2 regions of the Actinomadura decatromicini genome follow, and region 1 is predicted to be linked to the other one. Evidence: riboswitches for the same ligand, from Rfam matches in the RefSeq annotation. Region 1 holds a riboswitch; the other holds the start of a gene.
What was found. A riboswitch is a leader RNA that binds a small molecule or an ion and turns the genes downstream of it on or off. The one in region 1 is predicted to bind ZMP and ZTP.
Positions count from the first base shown of each region.

Region 1 (4,398 bases):
GATCGGCGCCTCCCAGCACACCCGCTCGCGCAGCGCCGTTCGCACGGCGCGCAGGCGGCGGGGCGTCGGCTCCAGCGGCGGCAGCCCGGCCGCGTCCGCCGCGGCCCTGAGGTGGACGTCGGCGGGCAGGTCCGCCGGGACGTTCGCGATCGCCTCCCGGTTGGCGCGGAGCGCGGCCGCGACGACCGGGTCGTCCGCCGCCGCCTGGTAGCAGCCCGGTTCGATCAGCGCCAGCGACAGGACCGCCTCGGGACGCCGCGCCGCCGCGAGCATGGCGCCGACCGCGCCGTAGGAGTGGCCGACGAGGTGCGCCCCGTCGCCCATCAGCGCCGCGATGTCGGCGGCGTCGGCCTCGTAGTCGCCTGCGTACTCGGCCGAGCCCGTCTCACCGCTGGCGCCGTGGCCGCGCCGGTCCATGGCGAGGACGCGGAACCGGTCCGCCAGCGGGCGCTGCGCCGCGAACCCGAGGACCGGGTCGTCGCCCCAGGCCGTCGAGCCGTGGACGAGGATCGCGGGCGGTCCCGTCCCGCCCGTCTCGTCCCAGACGGTCACGTGCACGTCGCCTCCGGACATCTCCGCCTCCTTGAACATCGTTCAGCTTGCTTGAACAATGTATAAGAGAGTGAACGGCGTATGACAAGGGGGCTAGGGTGGGGGCGTGCCCACGCCTTCGCCTTCCGTCTGGCTGCGTCCCGAACGTCCGTCCCGCGACCGGCGGCTGAGCCGCGCCCGGATCGTCGCCCGCGCCGTCGCCGTCCTCGACGCGGAGGGGGCGCGAGGCCTGTCCATGCGGCGGATCGCGTCCGACCTCGGCGTCACGGCGGGGTCGCTGTACTGGTACGTGACCACGAAGGACGAACTGCTCGAACTCGCGCTGGACGACGTGCTGGGCGAGGTCGTCGGGGACGGGACGGCATCCGCCGACGGCTGGCGCGACGCGCTCGGCGGTCTGGCCCGGCGGCACCGCGCGATGCTGCTGCGCCACCCGTGGGTGCTGTCCGGTCTCGCGGGGCGGCCCAACCTCGGGCCGAACGCGCTCGCCCTCGCCGAGGCCGGGCTGACGATCCTGTCCCGGGCCGGGTTCGCGGACGGCGACCTGGACGCCGCCCTGGCCGCCGTCAACGACCACGTCGTCGGCGCGGTGACGGCCGAGACGTCCTGGCGCGCGGCCCTCGACCGGACGGGCGGCGCGGAGTGGCGCGAGCAGGCCGCCGAGCACCTGCGCCGGATCGCCGAGGAGCATCCGCTGCTCGGCGCGCGGATGTCCGCCGCAGCCGGAGCGGAGATCGACGTCGACCGCGAGTGCGAGCGCCGGTTCGCGTTCGCGCTCGACTGCCTCCTGGACGGACTGGAGGCCCGGCGCCCGTCCGCGCGCGGGGATGTCGAATAATCTTCGGAGGACGGGACGCCGACCCGCGGGCTGGTCGTGGTGTCGGTGGTGCCCATGAAGAGACGTTCCGCGGAACGGGGCGCCGGCGGAGTGGAGGGAGCCGTGCCGGTCGGGGGCGTGCGGGTCGCCCCCCGGAAACGAGTGGGCCGGTATGATGGCGCGCACGCGACTGGCGCAGTCAAGGTGGAGACGACCACCGGGGAGCGAGACTAGTCCGCACACCGCGCGCCTGGGTGTACGGGCCCCCTTCGCCGGGGCGCCCGATCCCCGGCGCGAGCAGCGCGGAGGCTCCGATGCACGAACCCGCCGTCCCCCATCTGAAGGACCAGGACCCCGAGATCGCCGGGCTGGTCGAGGACGAGGCCCGCCGCCAGTACGAGAAGCTGCGGCTGATCGCCTCGGAGAACTACGTGTCGGAGGCCGTGCTGGAGGCCACCGGCACGGTGCTGACCAACAAGTACTCCGAGGGCTACGCGGGCAAGCGGTACTACGAGGGCCAGCAGAACGTCGACCCGATCGAGACTCTCGCCGTCGAGCGCGCGAAGTCGCTGTTCGGGGCCGAGCACGCGAACGTCCAGCCGTACTCGGGGTCGCCCGCGAACCTCGCCGTCTACATGGCGTTCCTGGAGCCGGGCGACCCGGTGATGGGCCTGTCGCTGCCGATGGGCGGGCACCTCACGCACGGCTGGTCGGTGTCGGCGACGGGGAAGTGGTTCCGGCCCGTCCGGTACGACGTGCGCGCCGACACCGGGCGCGTCGACATGGACCAGGTGCGCGACCTGGCGCTCAAGGAGCGTCCGAAGGTGATCTGGTGCGGCGGCACCGCCATCCCGCGCACGATCGACTTCCCCGCGTTCGCCGAGATCGCGCGGGAGGCGGGCGCGGTGCTCGCCGCCGACGTCGCGCACATCGCGGGCCTGATCGCGGGCGGCGCGCACCCGTCCCCGGTCGGCCACGCGGACGTGATCACCACGACCACGCACAAGACGCTGCGCGGCCCGCGCGGCGCGATGATCCTGTCCACCGTCGAGCACGCGAAGACGGTCGACAAGGCCGTCTTCCCGGGCCTGCAGGGCGGTCCGCACGACCACACGACGGCCGCCATCGCCGTCGCGCTGAAGGAGGCGGCGCGGCCGGAGTTCGCCGCGTACGCGCGGCAGATCGTCGCGAACGCGAAGGTGCTCGCCGCCGCGCTGACGGACCGCGGCTACGACCTGATCTCCGGCGGCACCGACAACCACCTCATCCTGATCGACCTGACGAACAAGGGCGTCGCGGGCAAGCCCGCCGCGCAGGCCCTCGACCGGGCCGGGATCGAGCTGAACTACAACGCCGTCCCGTTCGACCCGCGCAAGCCGTTCGACCCGTCCGGGCTGCGGATCGGCACCGCCGCGATCACCACCCGCGGGCTGGACGAGGCGCGGATGCCGCAGGTCGCGGCGTGGATCGACGAGGTCGTGCAGGCCGCCGCCAAGCAGGACGAGGCGGTCGTCGAGCGGGTCGCCTCGGAGGTCCGCGAGCTGCTCGCGGGCTACCCGATGCCGGGCTGGGCGCCGACGCCCTGACCCGGCGCGGCGGCCGGCCGCAGCACGGTGATCATGCGCCAGGCGCCGGGGTCGGCGAGGGGCACCGCGTCCTCGCCGACCCCGAAGTCGCCGTACTGCGCGACGGCGTCCAGGCCGCCCGCGAGGCGGATCGCGGCGTCCAGCTCGGTCGCCGTCCAGAACCGGTAGGGGACGACGTCGCGGACGACCCGCGTCCCGCCGTCCGCGGTGATCGTCACCGTGACGTGGTCGGCGGACACCTGCGTGATCGGGTCGAGCCGGTCGCCGGGCTCGCCCCACCGGACGCCCGCGTGGACGCCGTCGCGCTCGACCGTCCAGCCGGTGCTGACGCTCGGGTCGTCGGTGAGCCGGTCGCGCGGGTGCGACATCTCCACGATGTAGAGGCCGCCGGGGGAGAGGTGCGCCGCCACCCCGCGCAGGTGCGCGACGAGCGCGTCCAGCGTCATCAGGTGGGACGTCGAGTCCAGCATGGTCACGGCGAGGTCGAACCGGCGGCCGAGGTCGAGCCGCGTCATGTCGCCCTCGACGACGTCCACGGCGACGCCCTCGCGCGCCGCCTCGCGGGACGCGTAGGCGCACATCCGCGGGTTCAGGTCGAGCGCGGTCGCGGCGACCCCGCGGCGGGCGAACTCGCGGGCGTGCTCGGCGGGCCCGGCGGCGAGCTCCAGCACCGTCGCAGGGCCCGCCCCGGACGGAGCGGCGCCCCCGGCGTCCGCGCCATGCCCGATGTCCGCGGCGCGCCCGGCGCCAGTGGCGGGCCCCGTTTCCGCGGCGTGCCCGGCGTCGGTGGCGGGCCCCGTGCCCGTCGCGCGCCCGGCGTCGGTGGCGTGCTCGGCGTACCAGCCGAGCAGGGCGTCCACCTCGGCGGGGACGTCGCGGAACGCGCACGCCAGCTCGTACGCCCAGGGGTCGTCGTAGATGCCGCTCATCCGGGACATCCTGCCAGCGCGCGGGGCCCGCGGGGCGCCGGTTCGGCCGGGTTACGCGACCGCCACCTCATCCTGCGCGCGAGGTTTCACATTCCGGACGGGGCTTGAGCCGCCCCGGCGGACCGCCTAGCGTGCGGTAAGTGATCGACCCCGTGAGCGGTGAGCGCGTCAACGATCGACCCCGGCCCGGTCCGGTCCCCGGCCCGTCCTCGGCGCGGCTCCCCCTGCTGCTCCCCGGCTCGCTCAGCGACGAGCAGCGCGCCGTGTACGAGGCGGTGACCGGCGGCCCGCGCACGTCGGGCGGGCCCCCGCCCTACGGCCTGGCCGACGAGTCCGGACGCCTCCTCGGCCCCTTCAACGCCATGCTGTACAGCCCGTCGGTGGGGCTGCCGCTGCAGGACCTCGGCGCCGCGCTGCGCTTCCGCACCGCGTTCACCAAGCGCGAACGGGAGATCGCGACGCTGGTCGTCGCCGCGCACGTCCGGTCCGACTACGAGTGGTACGCGCACGAGCG
Region 1 is NZ_VSRQ01000007.1:554,950-559,347, reverse strand. It holds gene FXF68_RS32585 (alpha/beta fold hydrolase) at 1-573, opposite strand, end outside; gene FXF68_RS32580 (TetR/AcrR family transcriptional regulator) at 659-1,390, shown strand; ZMP/ZTP riboswitch at 1,546-1,632, shown strand; gene FXF68_RS32575 (serine hydroxymethyltransferase) at 1,684-2,955, shown strand; gene FXF68_RS32570 (class I SAM-dependent methyltransferase) at 2,922-3,884, opposite strand; gene FXF68_RS32565 (carboxymuconolactone decarboxylase family protein) at 4,025-4,398, shown strand, end outside.

Region 2 (4,398 bases), on a different contig from region 1:
GAGCCGTGCGTCGCGATCATCAAGCACGCCAACCCGTGCGGGATCGCGGTCGGCGCCGACATCGCCGACGCGCACCGCAAGGCGCACGAGTGCGACCCGGTGTCCGCGTACGGCGGGGTGATCGCGGCGAACCGGCCGGTCACGGCGGCGATGGCGCGGCAGGTCACCGAGAGCTTCGCCGAGGTGGTCGTCGCGCCGTCCTTCGAGGACGAGGCCGTGACCGTCCTCAAGGAGCGGTTCAAGAACGTCCGGCTGCTGGTCTGCCCGGACGCGCCCGCCGGGGCGACCGAGTACCGGCGCGTCGACGGCGGCGTCCTGCTCCAGGGCGTCGACCAGGTGGACGCGCCCGGCGACGACCCGTCCGCGTGGGAGCTGAAGACAGGCCCGGCCGCCGACGAGGCCACGCTCGCCGACCTGGCGTTCGCGTGGCGGGCGATCCGCTCGGTCAAGTCGAACGCGATCCTGCTGGCCGCCGACGGCGCCACGGTCGGCGTCGGGATGGGCCAGGTCAACCGGGTCGACTCCGCCAAGCTCGCCGTCGCGCGGGCGGGGGAGGAGCGCGCCGCGGCCGCCGTGGGCGCGTCCGACGCCTTCTTCCCGTTCCCGGACGGCCTTGAGGTGCTGACGAAGGCGGGCGTCCGCGCGATCGTCGAGCCGGGCGGCTCGGTGAACGACGACAAGGTGATCGCCGCCGCCGAGAAGGCCGGGATCACGCTGTACTTCACCGGCGTCCGGCACTTCTACCACTGATCGCACTGCTCGACGGGCAGGCCCGGTGTGGCGCAGAACACCGCCGCACCGGGTTTAGCGCCGGATTTTTTGCTTTTTCCTCCGGGTAGCCTCGGCGCGAACCGCGCCTCCGCATGACCTGTGTCCCCCCTGGCGCGGGTGGTTGCGTGTTGGAGGCGCGATGGATCTGCTGATGTCCCTCATGCTCGGCTCCGTGTCCCAGGCGGACGCGCTGCTGATGGAGTCCCGGCAGCTCATCGGGCTGGCCGCGGCGATCCTCGCGGCGATGCTGGCCGCGCATCTCGGCTGGCACGGCACCGACCGCGTGATCGCCTGGCGCGGCCGCTCCGAAGAGGACTGACCCGCCTCACCGCAGCCGGGCGCGCAGGGCGGCGGCCGCCGCGGGCCAGTCGTCGTCGGTCATCCCGTACGCGGCGGTGTCGCGGATCGAGCCGTCCGCGCGGATCCGGTGCTTGCGGTGGACGCCCTCGAACGACGCGCCGAGCCGCTCGATCGCCGCCCGCGACCGCTCGTTCCGGACGTGCGTGTGCCACCCGACCCGGATCGCCCCGAGCTCGTCGAACGCGCGTCCCATCAGCAGGAGCTTCGCCTCGGTGTTCAGGCCCGTCCGCCACCACCGCGCGCCGAGCCACGTGTGCCCGACGCACAGCCCGCGATGCGCCGGGGCGACGTCGTGGTACGAGGTCGACCCGGCGACCTCCCCGGTAGCGACGTCGATCTGCGCCCACGGCACGCGGGCGCGCCGCGCGTGGTCGGCGAGCGCGCCGTCCACCCAGGCCGCCATCTCCTCGGCGGTCGCGGGCTGCCGCTCGCTCGTCCACGTCCAGATGGCGGGATCCTTGGACGCCGCGAAAAGCCCCTCGGCGTGCTCCCGCGAAAGCGGCTCCAGCCGCACGTAACGCCCGGTCAGGACGGGCCGCTCGAACCATGCGTCGGTCATGCGGACCACGCTACGAGCGTCCCGGCGGCGACCGGCAGGGCCACTCGCCGCCGATTTCCGCGAGCCACTCCGCGTGACGGCCGACTACGATGGATGCTCACGCGACTGGCGCGGTCAAGGTGGGGCACCACCGGGGAGCGAACCACAGTCCGTACACCGCGCGCCTGGGTGGAGGACGGGACCTGCCACGCGGAGGTACGCATGACCGCACAGATTCTGGACGGCAAGGCCACGGCCGCCGAGATCCGCTCCGACCTCAAGACCCGCGTCGAGGCGCTGCGCGACCGGGGCGTGGGCGTCGGGCTCGGCACCGTGCTCGTCGGCGACGACCCCGGCAGCCACTCGTACGTGAACATGAAGCACCGCGACTGCGCCGAGGTCGGCATCGAGAGCATCCGCCGCGACCTGCCCGCCACCGCGTCCCAGGACGACGTCGAGCAAGCCGTCGCCGAGCTGAACGCCGACCCCGCCTGTACCGGGTACATCGTCCAGCTCCCGCTGCCGAAGGGCCTGGACGAGCAGCGCGTCCTGGAGCTCATCGACCCCGCGAAGGACGCCGACGGCCTGCACCCCACCAACCTCGGACGGCTCGTCCTGATGCAGCCCGGCCCGCTGCCCTGCACCCCGAAGGGGATCATCGAGCTGCTGCGCCGGTTCGACGTCCCGATCAAGGGCGCCGACGTCACCGTCGTCGGGCGCGGCATCACCGTCGGGCGCTCCCTCGGCCTGCTGCTCACCCGCCGCACCGAGAACGCGACCGTCACCCTCTGCCACACCGCGACCCGCGACCTCGCCGCGCACACCCGCGCCGCCGACATCGTCGTGGCCGCCGCGGGCGTCCCCGGCCTGATCACCGCGGACATGGTCAAGCCCGGCGCGGCCGTCCTCGACGTCGGCGTCTCGCGGGTGGACGGAAAGCTCGCGGGCGACGTCGCCGCCGACGTCCGCGAGGTCGCCGGATGGGTCGCGCCGAACCCCGGCGGCGTCGGCCCGATGACCCGCGCGATGCTGCTCGCCAACGTCGTCGAGGCGGCGGAGAAGAGCCTCGCTTAGACGGCGGGCGTGAACGAGCGGGAGCCGCCACCAGCACCCCGGTGGCGGCTCCCGTCCGCGTTCTCCGCCGGACGGAGCCACGCCGTCACTTGCGCGGCCCCGCACGACCCGTCAAGCGATCGCCCTCCAGTCGCGCTGCCGTCGAGGGCGACCGCGGACCTACCTCAGCTCGCCCTCCGTCCCGCCGGGCTCGGCGCCGGGCGGGCGCCGGTGTGGTGGGCGTGCGGCGCGCCCGCCCGCCGCGTCTCGGCCGTGCCCCGGACCCCCGGTACGCGGCCGTCCATCGGAGGGCGGCCCTGCGGGACGTGCACCGGCGGCAGCGGCCGGACGAGGCCCATCGCGATGACCTCGTTGGCGAGCCTGGTCCGCCGGTTGGCGCCCTCGGGAATCCGGAACTTCTGGTAGAGGCGCAGCAGGTGCTGCTTGACGGCGGCCTCGGTGACGACCAGCTCCCCGGCGATGTCGCGCGCCGTGGCGGGGGCCACGAACGCCTCGTCGGACAGGGCTGGACGGCACAGCGAGGTCAGCACGTCGACCTCGCGTCGGGTGAGCTCCGGCGCGACCGCGCGCCGCAGTTCGACGTCCGGGTCGACCTCCTCACGGGGGATGCCCCCCATCCGGCAGCGCGCCGTGCCGAAACTCACGACGTCGCCGTCCTCCAGGACTCGGCGGGCGATCGGCCGCCCGTTGACGCGGGTCCCGTTGCGGGACAGGCCCATGTCCACCACGTAGACGTACGGACCGCGTCGGACGATCTCAGCGTGCAAGCGGGACACACTCGGGTCGTCGAGGCGGATATCCACTCCTCTCCCTCTCCCGACCGTCGTAACGTCGGGGCGCAGCGGCACCACCAGCCCGCTGTCCTCGATCCGCATGAACGGCCCCTCCACGGCAGTCCTCCCAGCTAGTTAGCGACCCCTGTCTGCCGGGTTACCCGGGCGCCGTGTGGTCACACCCTCCTACTGGCGAGTAGGCACGATGGCGCAAGGGATTCCGGCCTCTCGGACATCACCCGCGCCCCATCCGTCCCACCCCTTGGGGACGGTGGTCCGCCCGATGTCGTGCGGTGGGCCGAATCGCTATACCGTGAAGCCCATGAGCACCGAGGTGCGCAGGCGCCGCCGCAGGGCCCCGCGCCGCAGGGAGGCGGCGCCGCACTGGCTCGCGCAGCTTCCCTACCTGCTCGTGCTCAGCGGCGTGGGCGCGGGTCTCACGCTGTGCGCGTTCAACTACTTCCGCAAGGGGTCGGGGCTGATGGCCGCCGCGCTGCTGCTCGGCGCGCTCGCCCGGCTCCTGCTGCCGGAGTCGCAGCTCGGGCCGCTCGCCGTCCGCAGCCGCTCCATCGACTGCTGGACGCTCGTCATCCTCGGCGAGATGGTCGCGTTCGTCGCGCTCAGCATCCCGCCGATGAACAAGCCGGGGCTGATCCTCGCCGGGGCGTTCGGGGTGCTGATCCTGCTCACGATGGTCGTGCGCGGCGCGCGGCTCATCCTCGCCGGACGCCGGGAAGGTTCACCCAAGTAGGGCATCGCCCCAGGTCAGCGGGCGTTTCAGGGTGGGTTGGCGGTGGCCGGGTCCAGACCTTCCGGGCGGCTCGGCTAGCCTTGCCAGTTGAGCCTTACAAGGACTGAGTCTCTTCTCATCCGGCGCGAACC
Region 2 is NZ_VSRQ01000012.1:59,493-63,890, forward strand. It holds gene purH (bifunctional phosphoribosylaminoimidazolecarboxamide formyltransferase/IMP cyclohydrolase) at 1-750, shown strand, start outside; gene FXF68_RS39025 (hypothetical protein) at 911-1,090, shown strand; gene FXF68_RS39030 (GNAT family N-acetyltransferase) at 1,097-1,690, opposite strand; ZMP/ZTP riboswitch at 1,782-1,867, shown strand; gene FXF68_RS39035 (bifunctional methylenetetrahydrofolate dehydrogenase/methenyltetrahydrofolate cyclohydrolase) at 1,892-2,743, shown strand; gene FXF68_RS39040 (FHA domain-containing protein) at 2,908-3,633, opposite strand; gene FXF68_RS39045 (DUF3017 domain-containing protein) at 3,839-4,267, shown strand.
Region 2: another riboswitch for ZMP and ZTP. It lies ahead of FXF68_RS39035 (bifunctional methylenetetrahydrofolate dehydrogenase/methenyltetrahydrofolate cyclohydrolase); the one in region 1 lies ahead of FXF68_RS32575 (serine hydroxymethyltransferase).